DNA from 3 places in the Alteromonas sp. NFXS44 genome. Region 3 is predicted to be linked to each of the others. Evidence: predicted binding sites of a transcription regulator. Region 3 holds the regulator's gene; each other region holds the start of a gene.
The links. Region 3 encodes FNR, which switches genes on or off when oxygen is low (the NO sensors DNR and NnrR bind a similar motif). Its sites were predicted from a motif close to TTGATCTAGATCAA; they were not measured.
Positions count from the first base shown of each region.

Region 1: J3369_RS06955 (DUF3149 domain-containing protein) is a predicted target of FNR. The motif match lies at 2,878-2,891, and genes of this name have one in related genera.
Region 2: J3369_RS19735 (cytochrome ubiquinol oxidase subunit I) is a predicted target of FNR. The motif match lies at 3,136-3,149, and genes of this name have one in related genera.

Region 1 covers NZ_JAGDEA010000005.1:377,341-382,750, reverse strand. The annotation lists gene aroC (chorismate synthase) at 1-1,005, opposite strand, end outside; gene prmB (50S ribosomal protein L3 N(5)-glutamine methyltransferase) at 1,011-1,949, opposite strand; gene smrB (endonuclease SmrB) at 2,074-2,640, shown strand; gene J3369_RS06955 (DUF3149 domain-containing protein) at 2,645-2,758, opposite strand; gene J3369_RS06950 (transglycosylase SLT domain-containing protein) at 3,150-3,743, opposite strand; gene gshA (glutamate--cysteine ligase) at 3,904-5,410, opposite strand, start outside.
Region 2 covers NZ_JAGDEA010000012.1:593,399-598,808, forward strand. The annotation lists gene J3369_RS19720 (ATP-binding cassette domain-containing protein) at 1-39, opposite strand, end outside; gene cydX (cytochrome bd-I oxidase subunit CydX) at 48-161, opposite strand; gene cydB (cytochrome d ubiquinol oxidase subunit II) at 170-1,306, opposite strand; gene J3369_RS19735 (cytochrome ubiquinol oxidase subunit I) at 1,303-2,877, opposite strand; gene J3369_RS19740 (sigma-54 interaction domain-containing protein) at 3,223-4,533, shown strand; gene J3369_RS19745 (sulfite exporter TauE/SafE family protein) at 4,530-5,303, opposite strand; gene J3369_RS19750 (DUF2955 domain-containing protein) at 5,338-5,410, opposite strand, start outside.
Region 3 covers NZ_JAGDEA010000007.1:91,995-97,404, forward strand. The annotation lists gene J3369_RS10630 (heavy metal translocating P-type ATPase) at 1-2,348, shown strand, start outside; gene ccoS (cbb3-type cytochrome oxidase assembly protein CcoS) at 2,353-2,544, shown strand; gene J3369_RS10640 (sulfite exporter TauE/SafE family protein) at 2,537-3,205, shown strand; gene fnr (fumarate/nitrate reduction transcriptional regulator Fnr) at 3,227-3,970, shown strand; gene uspE (universal stress protein UspE) at 4,074-4,994, shown strand; partial or broken gene J3369_RS10655 (tRNA 2-thiocytidine(32) synthetase TtcA) at 5,086-5,262, shown strand.

The DNA of each region.
Region 1 (5,410 bases), on a different contig from region 3:
CATTGCTTCAGCAATGGGCACAGCACGGATACCTACGCACGGGTCATGACGACCTTTCGTCACGATATCGATTTCGTTGCCGTCCACATCAATGGTTTTACCGGGCACTGAAATACTGGACGTTGGCTTAAGCGCCATGTGCACAACCAGATCCTGGCCACTGGAAATGCCACCCAGCACACCACCGGCGTGGTTGCTGCTGAAGCCATCCGGTGTCAGTGTATCGCGGTGCTCACTGCCCTTTTGTTCTATCACACCGAAACCATCGCCAATCTCAACGCCTTTCACCGCGTTAATGCCCATCATGGCACTGGCAATGTCAGCATCGAGACGGTCGAAAACCGGCTCGCCTAACCCTACAGGCATTCCCGTCGCCACTACCGAGACTTTCGCACCGATAGAGTCGCCTGATTTTTTCAGGTCACGCATGTACTGGTCTAATTCGTCCAGCTTACTTTCGTCAGGACAGAAAAACGGATTAGTGTTTGTCACGCTGTGATCAACGGTCTCCACTTTTACCGGTCCAAGCTGGGAAAGATAGCCATGAATTTCGATGTCGCAGCTCTCTTTCAGGAATTTCTTGGCAATACCGCCTGCCGCAACACGAATAGCTGTTTCACGGGCAGAAGAGCGGCCACCACCACGGTAGTCCCGCGTGCCGTATTTTTGATGATAGGTGTAATCTGCATGACCGGGACGGAAACGGTCTTTGATATTGGAATAGTCACCACTGCGCTGATCGGTATTCTGGATCAACAGGCCAATGCTGGTACCGGTGGTTTTACCTTCAAACACACCCGATAAAATTTGTACCTCATCACCTTCCCGGCGGGCGGTGGTGTAACGGGAAGTGCCGGGTTTTCTGCGATCTAAATCAACCTGCAGATCGGCTTCTGAGATTTCCAGTCCCGGAGGACAGCCATCAACCACGCCACCTATTGCAATCCCGTGGCTTTCACCGAATGTGGTGACAGTGAATAATTTTCCAAAGCTATTACCAGACATCTGTATTAACTTTCCTTCCCGTTAAGATATGAAACCAAAGACGCACGGGAGACGGCAAAAATACCGTGTCCGCCGTGTTGAAGTGCTACCCATTCCACGTTTAATCCGGCAAAACGTTCAGCCATATGCACCTGACTGTTGCCGACTTCCACCAGCATCCAGCCATTTTCTTTTAAATACACCGGTGCCTGCTTCAGCATCTGCTCAACCAGATCCAGACCATCTTCTCCTGCCGCCAGGGCTAATTCAGGCTCATGCTGATATTCGTCCGGCAAATCATTCATGTCTTCTTCATCGACATAAGGCGGGTTCGACACGATTAAGTCGTACCGCTGCCCTTCCAGACTGGTAAATAAGTCTGAATGAATGGGGAAAACACGGTCGCCCAACTGATGTTCCTGAATATTGAAATCTGCCACTTCCAGGGCGTCGTGGGAAATATCCACGGCATCCACCTGGGCTTCAGGAAATGTATGGGCCAGCGCAATAGCAATACAACCCCCACCTGTGCACATGTCCAGAATACTGGCCGGCTCAGATGACAGATAAGCGGAAAAGCGATCTTTGATCAATTCGGCAAACGGTGAACGGGGGATCAACACTCTTTCGTCAACGTAAAAAGGCATGTCGCAGAACCATGCCTCACGGGTAATATACGGCAATGGCATGCGTGTTTGTACCCGCTTTAAGACTAAATCTGCGACTTTCTCTTTTTCTGAAGTGGTAAGACGGGCTGAAAATAAGCCGTCACCGGTTTGCGATGTAATATCCTGAGGCAGATGCAGTGCATACATTACAAGGCAAACAGCTTCATCCCAGCTGTTATCAGTGCCATGCCCGTAGTACAGGTGTGCATCGTTAAAACGGCTCACAGACCATCTCACCATGTCCAGCATGGTGTGCAGTTCACGGATGGCTTCGTCTAAATAAATCTTATCGGTCATGGAGTGTGGTACATCGCCAGAAATAAAGCTGGTATCATACCGAAACTCGCAATGACACCCAACACAAATTGCGCGATAACAGACGTGCAGATGAACACAGGTTAAAACAGACAGGAGAAAATGGTTGGCTGATCAGTGGAAACCGGAAGACGACAACAATGACATGTCATTATTCCGGGAAGCGGTAAGTGGAATAAAGCCGCTGTCACAGGACAAAATTGTGCATAAACGCCTTCATGTACCGGCGAAGCGACTACATTCCGCCACCCGCCCGGACAGCCGTCAGCAAAAGCTGCTGGATGCCAGTTTTGCCTTTTCAGATGTCTATCAGGCCAGCCTGCCCCATCAGGGCCCCATGCGGTATTGCCGCGAAAATGAACCGACACACAGTTTGAAGCGATTACGGCGGGGAGATTTCTATCCTGAGCTTGTACTGGATTTACACGGTCTGAACCGCGAAAACGTAAAGCTGGAATTATCCGCACTCATTTACACCGCGCGCAAAGAGCTTATTGACTGTGTTGCCATTGTGCATGGCATCGGTTCCGGCGTACTAAAAAACGCCTTGCCTCACTACCTGGTTCAACACCCCCATGTCAAAGCGTTTCACCAGGCTCCCCTGGAGTATGGCGGGCAAGGCGCGTTACTGGTGCTTATCGAAACCCTTGATCCGGGCCTCAGTAAACAATAACAAACTATTTATCCGGTCCCGCGCTGTTGTGCATAAACAGCCATGTGTAATAACACATCATCAAAACAATGATGAAAATTCCAAGAAGTGAACCCCATACTACAGGGTCTTTAAGCATGGTCAGCCACATCAGATTACTCCCTAACATTGATAACTTTTTACAGTGCTAGTGTGCATGGCTGCGGCAGGTAAATCTGTGATCTGAATCAATGGGAATAGTCGATGCAGAAGAGGCCCTTGATGCAGATCAAGCAGATCAAAAAGGGGCTTTTAAGGAAAATAGAAATTAATTCACAAAACGCTATTGCAAATCATTATCATTTACAGTATATTGTTCCTGCCTGTTCGACGTTGGGTGATTAACGGTCTTGGCTTAGCGTCGATTGTAGGCAGGTGTGTGGTGCGCCTGCCTACTTCTTTTCTCTTCCGGTTACCTTCGTATTAAAAACACTGCCGCGTCCGGTACTTTCACATCAAGAATGCCAGCCCCTTACGAAGTCACATCATCATTATGTGAACAGTTTCCAAAACCAGCTTTTCTGCAACTCTTCTTCGCAGGTTTTTAACTGGGTAGCATAACGCAGTGAGCGTGCTTTAACCGTACCTGCCACCTTTTTCAACCAGGGCTTACTGTTGTAGGATCGGCGTTTATAACCGCCCCACCCTTCATGGTAATTGAGGTACTGGGCATAGCCGTCCCACTTTGATACACCATTAATTTTATATGACTTGGAAATAAACCAGCCCATGAAATCCATGGCATCATCAAAATCATCCCGGTCCGCCCAGCTGTTGCCGGTTTCGTTGACATAGTCAGACCAGGTAACCGTTTTCGCCTGAGAATATCCGTAAGCGGAACTGACCCGCCCCCATGGAATAAGACCAAAAAATACATAATCTTTTGGTGGCAGTGCATCATGCCGGAATGAGCTTTCCTGATACATGATTGCCATGGGAACATGGATTGGCACGCCCCATTTATCGCGGGCATCAGCGGCAGCATCATACCAGTCTTCTTTTTCGTAAAAGATTTCGCAAATGTTACTGGTGTCCTGAGGAGGCGACGTGGCACAACCGGTGATACCACTTAAAAGCAGTACAATTCCGGCACCTGCAAAAAATCGTTGTGAATTGTTGAACTTTCTCACTGCCCGCTGTCTTAATAAGTGTTCTGGTAATATATGTGTGTGTTTCCCTGGAACATTCTTATGCCTGGCCCCCTTGCCAGGCATTTTTTTATCCCCGGCAAGGTCAATTCAGGCTTCAGCTGTCCCGTGTAGCCATCGGCTCTGCGAAATAACCGGCAATAAAATCTGCAAAAGGTACTTCATCCGTCGCCTCAACAGCGTGCTGCGCAGCCAGTGAATCAGCGGCCATTTTTTCAAATGCTTTCAAATCATAGTGCAGATATTCATAGCCTTTAAAGGCTTCCGCGTACTGCTTAGCCAGATTAAGCCCCAGTACGCCGTTATCCATATCATTTTCAAGCAACGTTGCCAGAATTTTACCGGATGGCGTTTCATCAGCATTAAGTACTTTTTGCCACTCAGCTTTCACAGCATCGCTGTATGCCGATGTTCCGTTGGCGTTATCAAGTACTTTTGCCGTTTGCTCAAATACAGCAAACAGCCCTTCACACCATTCGCGGAATGCAACACTGCCGTTTTTGTTTTCCAGCATCAGGTCGGGATTACGTCCTTCCAGGACCACTTTATCCATATTCTCCCTGCAAACGGTGAGCTCCTCTGCCGTCATTTCAGGGCTGTCTGTCAGCAGGCAAGAAAGCATGAAGACATCGAGGAAATCCATCTGGCATTTGTCAATGCCCACAGGGGAGAAAGGATTCACATCCAGTACCCGCACTTCCACATAGTTAACGCCACGCCGCACAAGGGCATCGGTAGGTTTTTCCATGGAGCGCGTGGGCTGCTTGGGACGAATAGGCGAATACAGTTCATTTTCTATCTGCAGAATATTCTTAGATAACTGCTGAAAATGCCCACCCTCTCCGGCGGCAAACTGGCCAAACCGTGAAGAAGGCGTGTACATGGCACTACGAAGCTTTTCCACATAGGTATCGATGTGGTTATAGCAAATTTGTAAAGCTGACTGCTCTGAGTTGGTGTAACCCAGATCGCTCATACGCAAAGAAGTCGCATAAGGCAGATAAACCGTGCCTTTACCCACTTTTTCAAAATTCAGTGTCGTCGGCTTCCCTTTCAGGAAAGACTGACACAGCGCCGGCGATGCCCCGTACAGATACGGTAATAACCAGCAAAAACGGCGGTAATTTCGGATCAGTGAGAAATAATCAGCAGAAACCTGATCCTGAGAATATTCTACACCGTTCAGTTCTGCCCACGCCTGCCAGAAAGTATCCGGCAATGAAAAGTTAAAATGCACACCGGAAATCGCCTGCATCATACTGCCATAGCGATTTTTAAGTCCCATACGGTACACGCGCTTCATTTGTGCAACGTTAGATTCACCGTAGTAAGCCAGCTGAATTTTATTTTCATCATCAATGAAACACGGCATGCTCATGGGCCACAACATTTCGCCGTTCATATTTTCGCTGGCGAATTTGTGGATATCCCTTAACTGGGTTTCTGTTACCTGACTGTCTGCTACCGGCGGTGTAATAAATTCCAGCAAGGCTTCAGAAAAGTCGGTAGTGATACACTCGTGGGTCAGTGCCGAACCCAGAGCCTGAGGATGGGCTGTTTCCGCCAGCCGGCCATTGGACTGTATACGGAGGCCTTCACGTTCG
Region 2 (5,410 bases), on a different contig from region 3:
TTGCTGGAACCAGCGGGTAAGTGAGAGGGAACGACTCAAATTATCCCTTATTCTTCAGTATCAGGGCGGTCCAGGTTCTCAGTAGACTCCAGCCACATGGCATTGATAATGCCAAATGAACAAGCCAGTAAAATGCCAAGGATCCAGGTGAAATACCACATAATGCCTCCTAGTAAATCGCGTGAGATTTATCTAAATCTGATTGTTTAACTCTTCCACGCATCACGTAGAACCCGTAGATGGTGTAAGACAGTACAATGGGTACAAATACACAGGCTACGAAGAACATCACACGTAATGTCATTTCACTGGATGTGGCATCCCACATTGTCAGGCTTGCATCCGGCATTGTGCTGCTTGGCATCAGGAACGGGAACATTGAGAACCCCGCCGTTAAAATAACGCCGGCTATCATGGCAGAACTGGACACAAATGCCCATCCCGCACGGCCTGCTTTTGAAAAGGCCGCGCACGCCAGGCCACCAGCAATACCCAGTGCCGGTGCAATCATCATCCAGGGATAGGTACCATAGTTGTTCATCCACGCGCCGGTTTCAGTGACAACGGTTTTGTGCAACGGATTTGAGACGGCATAAGTGTCTGCTACAGAGCTCATCACATATCCATCTATGCCGAAGGCTACAACCACGCCGGCCAGAATAAATAACGCCACAGTCACCAGAGACAGGATCACTGAGGTGGCACGGGCACGCACTTCAACAAAACCGTCTGTTTTCATTTGCAACCAGGTGGCCCCGTGATTAAGCAGTAATGCAACGGATACCAGACCGGTCAGGATGGCAAAGGGATTCAATAACCCGAAGAAAGAGCCGGTGTAGGTGGATTTCAACGTGTTATCAAATTCATAGGGTACGCCCTGCAACAGGTTTCCGAACGCAACACCAAAGATAAGTGCCGGAACAAATCCGCCGGCAAACAACGCCCAGTCCCAACGCTGACGCCACTTTGCACCAGGCAGTTTACTACGGTAGTCAAAGCCGATGGGACGCATCCATAACGCAGCAAGCGTAAGAAATAACGCGATGTAAAAGCCGGAAAACGCAGTAGCATAAATCATTGGCCAGGCAGCAAAAATAGCGCCGCCGGCCGTAATGAACCACACCTGGTTGCCGTCCCAGTGCGGGCCAATGGTATTAATCATCACCCGGCGCTCTTCGTCGGTACGCCCGATAATAGTAAGCAGCGAACCTACACCTAAATCAAAGCCGTCGGTAATGGCAAAGCCAATCAGTAACACACCGACAAGCACCCACCAGATCACCCGCAACACTTCATAATCGATCATGCGTTTGCTCCTTTTTCAGTTAAACCAATTACGCTTGCTTCATCCTGTTCATCGCCGGGAGGAACCGGTCCTTTTTTGGCGAATTTCTTCATCAGGTAGAAGCTGATAATGAACATCACGGTGTAGAACAAGGTGTAGCCCACCATAGTGAATACCACATCGCCCACACTCAGATTGGAAACAGACACATGAACCGGCAGTACTTCTGCAATAGACCATGGCTGACGACCAAACTCGGCGACGAACCAGCCTGCTTCACAGGCAATCCAGGGCAGAGGTAAACCGTAGAGGGCTGATTTCAGTAACCAGCGGGGCTGAGTAATGCGGTGTTTAGTGCTGTACCAGAACGCTGCCGCGAACAGAGCCAGCATTAAAAAGCCTGCCAGTACCATTAAGCGGAAGGAATAAAACAGCGGTGCAACAGGCGGAATACTGTAATCTACGGCACGCTCAAGCGCTTCAGGTGTAGGCCGTGTAATATCCTGCGTAAAGGGTTGCAGCAGCATGGCATAACCGAGGTTTTCTTTATTTGCGTCAAACAGGGCCTGCTCAGCCGGTGTGGCTGACCCGTCACGCACTGCATCCATGTGCTTGTATGCCTGTACACCGGATAAAATGCGAACACGGTGCTGCTCTTTCAAATCTTTAATGCCGGTAACTTCTTCATCAAAGCTTCGGGTGGCGATGATGCCCATGGCGTAGGGGATTTGAATGGCGTAGTCCATACGCTCTTCTTCGTCATTGGGAATGCCAAAGATGGTGAATGGCGCAGGCGCAGGATGGGTTTCGTACTCTGCTTCAACAGCGGCGAGCTTCACTTTCTGCACGTCACCAATTTCGTATCCGCTTTCATCGCCCAGAATAATGACTGACAACACAGACGCCAGACCAAAGCTCGCAGCGATAGCAAAAGAACGGCGGGCAAATGCAACATGCTTGTGTTTCAGTAAGTAATAACTGGAGATAGCCAGCACGAACATTGCGCCTGTGGTATAGCCTGCAGAAACAGTGTGTACAAACTTCACTTGTGCCACCGGATTAAAAATAACGTCAGCGAAGCTGGTCATTTCCATCCGCATAGATTCAACATTGAAGTCAGCGCCCACAGGGTTTTGCATCCAGCCGTTGGCGATAAGGATCCAAAGCGCCGAAAAGTTAGAACCGATAGCCACCAGCCAGGTAGCCATAAGGTGCTTCACTTTTGACATGCGGTCCCAGCCAAAGAAGAACAGTCCGACGAAGGTTGATTCAAGGAAGAAAGCCATCAGGCCTTCAATAGCCAATGGTGCGCCAAAAATGTCACCCACGTAATGTGAATAATAAGACCAGTTCATACCGAACTGGAACTCCATGGTGAGGCCGGTAGCCACACCAATCGCAAAGTTTATCCCGAACAACTTACCCCAGAATTTGGTCATCTGTTTGTAGATTTCCTTGCCGGTCATCACGTAAACCGATTCCATGATGGCAAGCAGGAAAGTCATACCTAAGGTAAGGGGTACAAAGATAAAGTGGAACATAGCAGTCAATGCAAACTGCCAGCGCGATAACTCCAGTAATGTATCGCTCATTAGGAACATCTCCCGATTAATTAGTAATTTGGCGAAATGTCGACGATGTAGCCGAATTTAATATCACTGGCAGAGCAGAAGTCGTGCCACAGAGTAACGTTGGCAATCACAGAAGCCTGAGATAAATCAAAAACCGCAATTATTGTGCGCAGAAAGCGTGAATAACGAACACAACAGGGATGTTTGAGCCACCGGACGACTTCGGATACATCGCAAATTTCATAGCCGCTACCTTACACCCTTCGAACAGGCCGCTATTTGATCCAACGCAAGCTTTCTCACCGGAAAAACAAAGTCATTTATGACACATCTTGTGACATAATTGTCATAACTCACTGAGGGGGCATGAACGTGAACATTTCTATTATTCAGTCGATGATCAATGCGATTGATAAGCCGGCGATTTTTATCACGCCGGATTATGTGGTGCATGCGGTTAACCAGCTCTACCGCGACACTTATGAAGAGCACATCATCACCGGTAAAAGTACCTGCTTCAGCGTGTCTCACAACAATGCTGTTCCCTGTGATCAAGCCGGAGAAGACTGCCCCCTTGCGGAATGCAAAAGTACACGAAGACCAAGCTCAGTGGTACACAATCACAAAACCCGCACAGGCGATTCTCACTGCCAGATCACAATGAAGCCGGTGGAAGACGAAGATGGTATGGTGCTTGGCTACCTGGAGGTGCTGGAGCAGATCACCTTCGCTTCTCCCCGTGCCGGTAATGCGAAACTCATTGGCAGTGCACCGTCTTTCAGGAATATGCTGCATCAAATCAGCCGCGCAGCACCGGCAGACATTGCCGTGTTATTGCAAGGAGAAACAGGCACCGGAAAAGAACTTGTCGCTCACGCAATTCACGAAAGCAGCCCGCGGAAAGACAAACCGTTTGTAGTCATTGAATGCACCGGACTGACTGAATCATTATTTGAATCAGAGCTGTTCGGTCACGAGAAAGGGGCATTTACCGGCGCGTCATCGTCGAAAAAAGGGCTCATTGACGTGGCCAGTGGCGGCACGGTGTTTTTTGACGAAATTGGCGATGTGCCAATGAGTATGCAGGTCAAGCTGCTGCGACTGCTGGAATCAGGCACTTACCGTCCTGTCGGCAGCCTGAAGCTTAAGCACTCTGATTTCAGGCTGGTCTGCGCCACACACAAAAACCTTAAACAGCTGGTTGAGAAGGGCGAATTCAGACAAGATCTCTATTACCGGATTGCCGGCTTTCCTATTGCCCTGCCTTCTCTGCGCCAGCGCAGGGAAGACATACCTGCACTATGCGGGCAATTCCTGGCGCAAGCCGGGCACACGAAGAAGGCCTTTAACAAAGATGCCCTGTCTGTACTCAGCCGTTATGCATTTCCCGGCAATATCAGAGAATTGCGCAACGTCACCGAACAAGCGGCTCTGTTATCGGTAGATGAACACATCACACCGGCGGACTTACCTTCCCATCTGACTGTACCGGAAAGCGAACAGGAGTCCGGCCCGCTCAGATTAAAAACACTGGAAGAAGCAGAGGAAGCGTACCTGTCTGAAATCATTTCAGCCTTCGACGGTACGCCGGAAGCGCTGGCAGACGTGCTTGGCATAAGCACCAGAACACTTTACAGAAAACTCCGGCGATACGGCCTGACGCTCAGCAAGCGTTAGAGAGACGTCACTGCCTGCCAGATAAGGCGCAGAGCCAGTATGGTAACGATAACTTTAAACAGCAGTGCAAAGCGCTCGTCAGACACTTTTTTCAGCACTTTCAACCCCAGCCAGGTGCCGGTAAAGCCGCTGACTACCATAGCAACTACCAGTGGCAACCACTGAAAAAAAGCAAATCCGGCAAAGCTGAAAACAAAGGCTTTAAGCAGGTGCTGAAATGTCATGCAGGTAGCAAATGTACTGGTGAGGGTCATTTTGTTGTCGGTATTCCGGTGCACAAACCCGGCGACCAGTGGTCCTGTCGCGCCCACAAACATAGTCGCAACCGTCGTCAGCGCACCGGCAATGCAACGGCCGGTTTTGCTCAGTTCCCTTTTCGCCGGTTTTGGTCCCCACACTAAAAATAAGATAAAACCCGCTACAGTAAACTGAATGGTGATTAGCGGCAGTTGCACCACAATGAAAGACGCAGCAACAGCCGCGGCCAGCGCACCGCCACTAAACCACTTCACCATGGCCCAGTCGATGTGCGATCGGGTCAGCCATGAACGGCTCCCGTTAGAACCCAGCTGAACAAGCCCGTGCACAGGGATCAACGCGGCTACCGGCACAACCGTTGCCATGGTCGCCAGCAACATAACACCGCCCCCGACACCGAATGAAGCTGTTATCATTGACGTAAGGCCTGCAAGAATAATCAGTCCCAGCGCCACAGCAGCTGACACTGCCCCGCCTCCGGTGAATAAATCTGTAAAGCTTGCTACTTCCAAGATTACTGTTTTCCTTCAATAAATTATCACTGCATCATACATTTCGCGTAATCGCGAAGCGATTTAAAAAACCATCCAGCAGCCATGCCAGGCTCATAAGAAGTGAC
Region 3 (5,410 bases):
AGCCTAATATACCCGGTAAGCCGTTTACTGCATTTGTGCTCGGGCAGGAACGCCATTTTTGCTGTCCGGGCTGTCAGGCCGTGGCTCAGGCCATCACCGGGAACGGACTGGAAGACTATTACCGCTTCCGCACTGAACCGGCCTCTAGAGGTGATGCAGCATTAAGCGAAACACTGGATAAACTGTCTGTCTATGACGAGCCTGCCTTACAGGAAGAGTTCGTCGTTGATAACGGTAATAACAAGCATATTGAGCTAACTCTTGAAGGCATAACCTGTGCGGCCTGCGGCTGGCTGATTGAAAAGCAATTGTCGCGGATCACCGGTGTCAGCCAGATTGCGGTGAATGTAGCACAGCGACGCGCAGTGGTTATATGGCAACCTGAGGCAGTATCGCTCAGCAGCATCATGGCTACGCTACGGCGTATTGGTTACCCGGCGCTGCCGTTTCAACCGGACCAGCATGAAGCTTCATACAAAGCGGAAGATAAGCGCTTTTTGAAAAAACTCGGCCTCGCAGGTCTGATGACCATGCAGGTAATGATGCTGGCGGCAGCCCTGTATTTTGATTTGTTCGATGCAATGGAAGCACAGACACGGTCTTATTTTCACTGGATAGCGCTGGTTCTGACCACACCGGTGGTGCTGTATTCCGGCAGTACGTTTTACGTTGGCGCACTTAAGGCTCTGTCAGCCCGGACCGTGAATATGGATGTACCGGTGAGTATTGCAGTGTTGGGCACCTGGCTGTCCGGTCTGTTTGCAACGGTTACCGGTCGCGGCGAAGTGTATTTTGAATCAGTTTGCATGTTTATTTTCCTGCTTTTACTGAGTCGTTTTCTGGAACACCGGAGCAGGCACCGCGCCGCGCAGATCTCAGCGAATATGTTGCAGTATATTCCGGTAACCGCTAATCAGGTGGCTGCGGATAACACCTTAACACAGGTACTGGCGAAATCGCTCAAAACCGGCGATGTTGTTGTGGTCAAAGCCGGAGAGACCATTCCCGTAGACGGTATCGTGACTGACGGTATCAGTGAAACCGATGAATCAATGCTTACCGGCGAGTTTAATCCGGTGAGCAAACAAATTGGCGATGCGGTGTTCGGGGGTACGGTAAACCGCACCGGCGTGATAACGATAACGGTAACCAGGGCGTTAAAATTTGCGCTGGTAAATCAGATCATCCGTCTGCAATCCACCGCTATGGCTGCAAAGCCCCGGGTCGCTCTTATGGCTGACCGTTTTTCCAGTTATTTTGTCGCCGTAGTACTGATTACGGCTGCATCCTCATGGGCTTACTGGCACTGGCAGGGTAATGATAATGCCTTTTGGATCAGCATCGCAGTACTGGTAGCAACCTGCCCCTGTGCGCTGGGGCTGGCTACGCCATCTGCCCTCACCTGCGCAATGGCAAACCTTAACCGGCATGGCATTTTATTGAAAAGAGCCGATGCACTGGAGCAAATCAACCACGTAGATACCCTGGTGCTGGATAAAACCGGAACACTGACCGAAGGAAAGTTTGCTCAGATAAACAGCTGGTTTGCTGAGCCGGCACGGGAAAATGAAATCCGTGCTTTGATGGGGGCAATAGAGTCCCGCTCAGAACATCCGGTTGCCGCTGCCTTTGTTTCTGATAACAATCAGGCATTAATTCTGAGCCAAGTTGACGTTGTGGCCGGAATGGGTATCAGCGCGCAATGCAATGGCCGCAGTTATAAAGCCGGTTCGGCTTCTTTCACCGGTGTTGATGCCGGCCTGTCGCCCTTTCCCGCTAACGTGTTTCTTACCGAAAACGGTGTGCCCGTTGCCGCCTTTCGTGTAGCAGATAAAATTAAAGCGGATGCCGCAGACAGCCTGAGCAAACTAGCGCAACTGGAGCGGATAATTCTGAGTGGCGATATTCAGCAAAATGTTGACGACATTGCAGCGAATTTACCCGTAGACAAAGCCACAGGCGGGAACAGCCCTGAAGATAAATTAAACGCCGTGACAGCCCTTCAGCGGCAGGGCCGTCATGTGATGATGCTGGGTGATGGTATTAACGACGCGCCGGTGATGACTGCCGCTGATGTTGGCATTGCCGTGGGTAATGCCACGGATATCGCAAAAAGTGCCGCGGATGTGATTTTATTAAATGATAAGCTGGCTGTACTCGGACACCTTACTTTTATGGCCAGAAGAGTAAAAGCGACAGTCAGGCAGAATATGGGATGGGCTATAGGCTACAATCTGGTTATCCTGCCGTTTGCAGTGTCCGGCATCCTGACGCCGTGGATGGCGGTGATTGGTATGAGCCTGAGTAGTATTCTGGTAGTAACAAATTCGACGAGACTGTTAAAGTAACGCTATGAGTATAATTTACGTCCTGATTCCCCTTGCTGTGATCATTGTGGCCATTGCCATCGGCGTATTTTTTTGGGCAGTAAAATCGAACCAGTTTGAAGACCTGGATCGCCAGGGCTACAGTATTCTTTTCGATGATGATTTATCTCCTGAAGAAAAAAAACTGGCTGAAGAACGAAAAAAACTCAATGAGTGATCTGTCGTTTTTTTCTGCCTTGCTGGTCGGGCTGGGCGGAGGCGTTCATTGTGTGGGAATGTGCGGCGGCGTATCGCTGGCACTGTCTGCCGCCACGCCGGCAGGCTCATCGCCTTTACCCTATGCGCTTAGCTACAACTTTGGTCGTATATTCAGCTACATACTTGCCGGCGCTGTTACCGGCGGTATCGGACAGATAGCAAAAGAAGCTGTACCGGTGACCGGCCCTGTACTCGCCGTCATCAGTGGCATTATGCTGATTGCTATGGCCTGTTATCTGGGTAACTGGTGGCGTGGCCTGACCGCTGTTGAAGCCCTCGGCAGTAAACTCTGGCAGAGAATTCAGCCGCTGTCGAAACGGTTTTTACCTTTCAGGTCTCCTATTAGCGCCTTTCCCTATGGTATGATTTGGGGATGGTTGCCCTGTGGACTGGTTTATTCCACCCTGACATGGGCACTGGCTTCAGGGACGGCAATATCCGGTGCTGTAATCATGGCCGGTTTTGGTTTAGGAACGCTACCGGCGTTGCTGGCTGTCCGGGCAGGTGCAGACTGGCTTTCCTCAGGTTTCAGACAACCCGTATTACGTCAAATCATTGCTTTGAGTTTGCTGTTGTACGCATTATTGCTGTTGTGGCAGGCTTTAAGTAATATACATTAGAATTATCGCAAACAGCGGAAAGTGAGCATGCAAAAACGTTCGGATTTTTCTATACACTGCCAGAATTGCAGTTTCAGCCATCTGTGTCTGCCCGTGGCCCTCAACAAAACTGAGATTGAGTCACTGGATGACATCATTGAACGCAAAAAGCCTTTGCATAAACACGACACCCTGGTAGAAGCTGGCGATAAATTTACCTCTCTGTACGCTGTGCGGGCAGGTTCATTTAAGTCTTTTGTCACCGATAGAGAAGGCGAAGAGCAAATTATCAGTTTCCACTTCCCGGGCGATATTATCGGTTTTGACGGTTTACGTGACGACACTCACCAGAGTTACACTCAGGCACTGGAAACGGCTATGGTGTGCGAGCTTCCCTATTCCACTCTTGAAAAAATGTCTGAGCAATTCCCGAAATTGCGCCATCAGATCATGCGTTTTATGAGTGCTGAAATTAAGCAGGATCACGAAATGATGATGCTGCTGAATAAACGGACGGCAGAAGAACGTCTGATTTATTTTATCGCCCATCTGTCCGGTCGGTTTGAAGAACGGGGTTTTTCTCACCGTCAGTTCAATCTGAGTATGACCCGCAACGAAATCGGTAATTATCTCGGTTTAACGGTAGAAACGATCAGCCGCTTGCTGACTCGCTTCCAGAAAGAAGGCATTATCAAAGTAGACGCGAAGCTCATTACTGTTCTGGATTTTGCGGCTATGGATAAAAAGCTGCACTCTATGGACATTCCTACTCTTTGCGTGGATTAAGATCCCGTTGAAATATTGATCTGAAACAAGGTCTCTCCTGCTGTAAGTCTTATACTAAAGATGAAGGCAGTATTTATTGTCTTCATCAATAAGGAGAGACGCCATGATCACCTGCAAACGTATTCTCGCCGTCGTTCAGGCCGACAACCCTGAACAACCTGCCCTTTCAAGAGCCATCGAAATTGCCCGTAAAACCGGTGCAGAAGTACACGCACTGCTTGTTGTATACGACTTTTCTTATGACATGACAACAATGCTCACCCGCAGTGAGCGTGAAGCCATGCGTGATGCGGTAACCAAAGACCGCATTGCCTGGGCAGAAAAAAATCTGACCCGCTACGATGATTATGATGTAAAGGTTGCTGTTGAGTGGAGTGATAAACGTTACGAAGCCATTACCCGCTACACCATTAACCGTCAGGTTGACCTGGTCGTTAAAGCTACCCGCAAACACGATGATTTTGCATCAGTGCTCTTTACACCAACAGACTGGCACTTACTGAGAAAATGTCCGGCTCCGGTTTTACTTGTCAAAGCCCATGCCTGGCCTGAAAACGGTAATATTGTTGCGGCAGTCAATGTGGGTACAGAAGACAAAGAACATGCACAACTGAATGACAAGTTGACCGGTATCGCAAAGGATTATGCAGAGTTACTGAGCGGTCAGGTACATCTGGTTAATGCCTATCCTTCTGCCCCACTGAATATCGCCATTGAGATCCCCGATTTCAATCCTGAGACGTATCATAATGCTGTGCGCAATCATCATGTTCAGGAAATGGAAAACCACAGCGCTAAATTTGGGATCGGCGTAGCAAATTGCCATGTTGTCGAGGGATTACCCGATATAGCCATCCCGAAAGTGACTGAACAGCTGGATGCAGAACTCGTCGTCATCGGTACCGTGGGACGTACAGGCATATCAGCCGCCTTTTTGGGCAATACAGCAGAGCATGTTATTGATAACCTGAATTGCGATGTCCTGGCGGTTAAACCTGACGGGTTTACATCTCCGGTTAAGTAAATGCGCGATAACGGAATGCTGCTTGTGTAGCAGCATTCCGTCTGCTTTTGTATAATGGTACTTTTATTTTTCCAGCCAGTTCTGAAGTGCCATGAATCAAGTAACATCTACGCCATCTGACAACGCCAGTCACAGTGCGCAAAGTAAACAAAAATACAACTTTAACAAGTTGCAGAAAAGACTGCGCAGACATGTTGGCAAAGCCATCGAAGACTTCAATATGATTGAAGACGGCGACAAGGTCATGGTGTGCTTATCCGGCGGAAAATTATAATAAATAAATATTTTGTAAACCAACATCCCCCTCTTAAGCTCTTTCTAAATCATCATTAGAAGAAACTCTGACGGTTTATCCTATTATCCTTTGAATGTTTTAGTAAAGCTTGGTAACTTTTGAGTTACCCATTAACAATTAT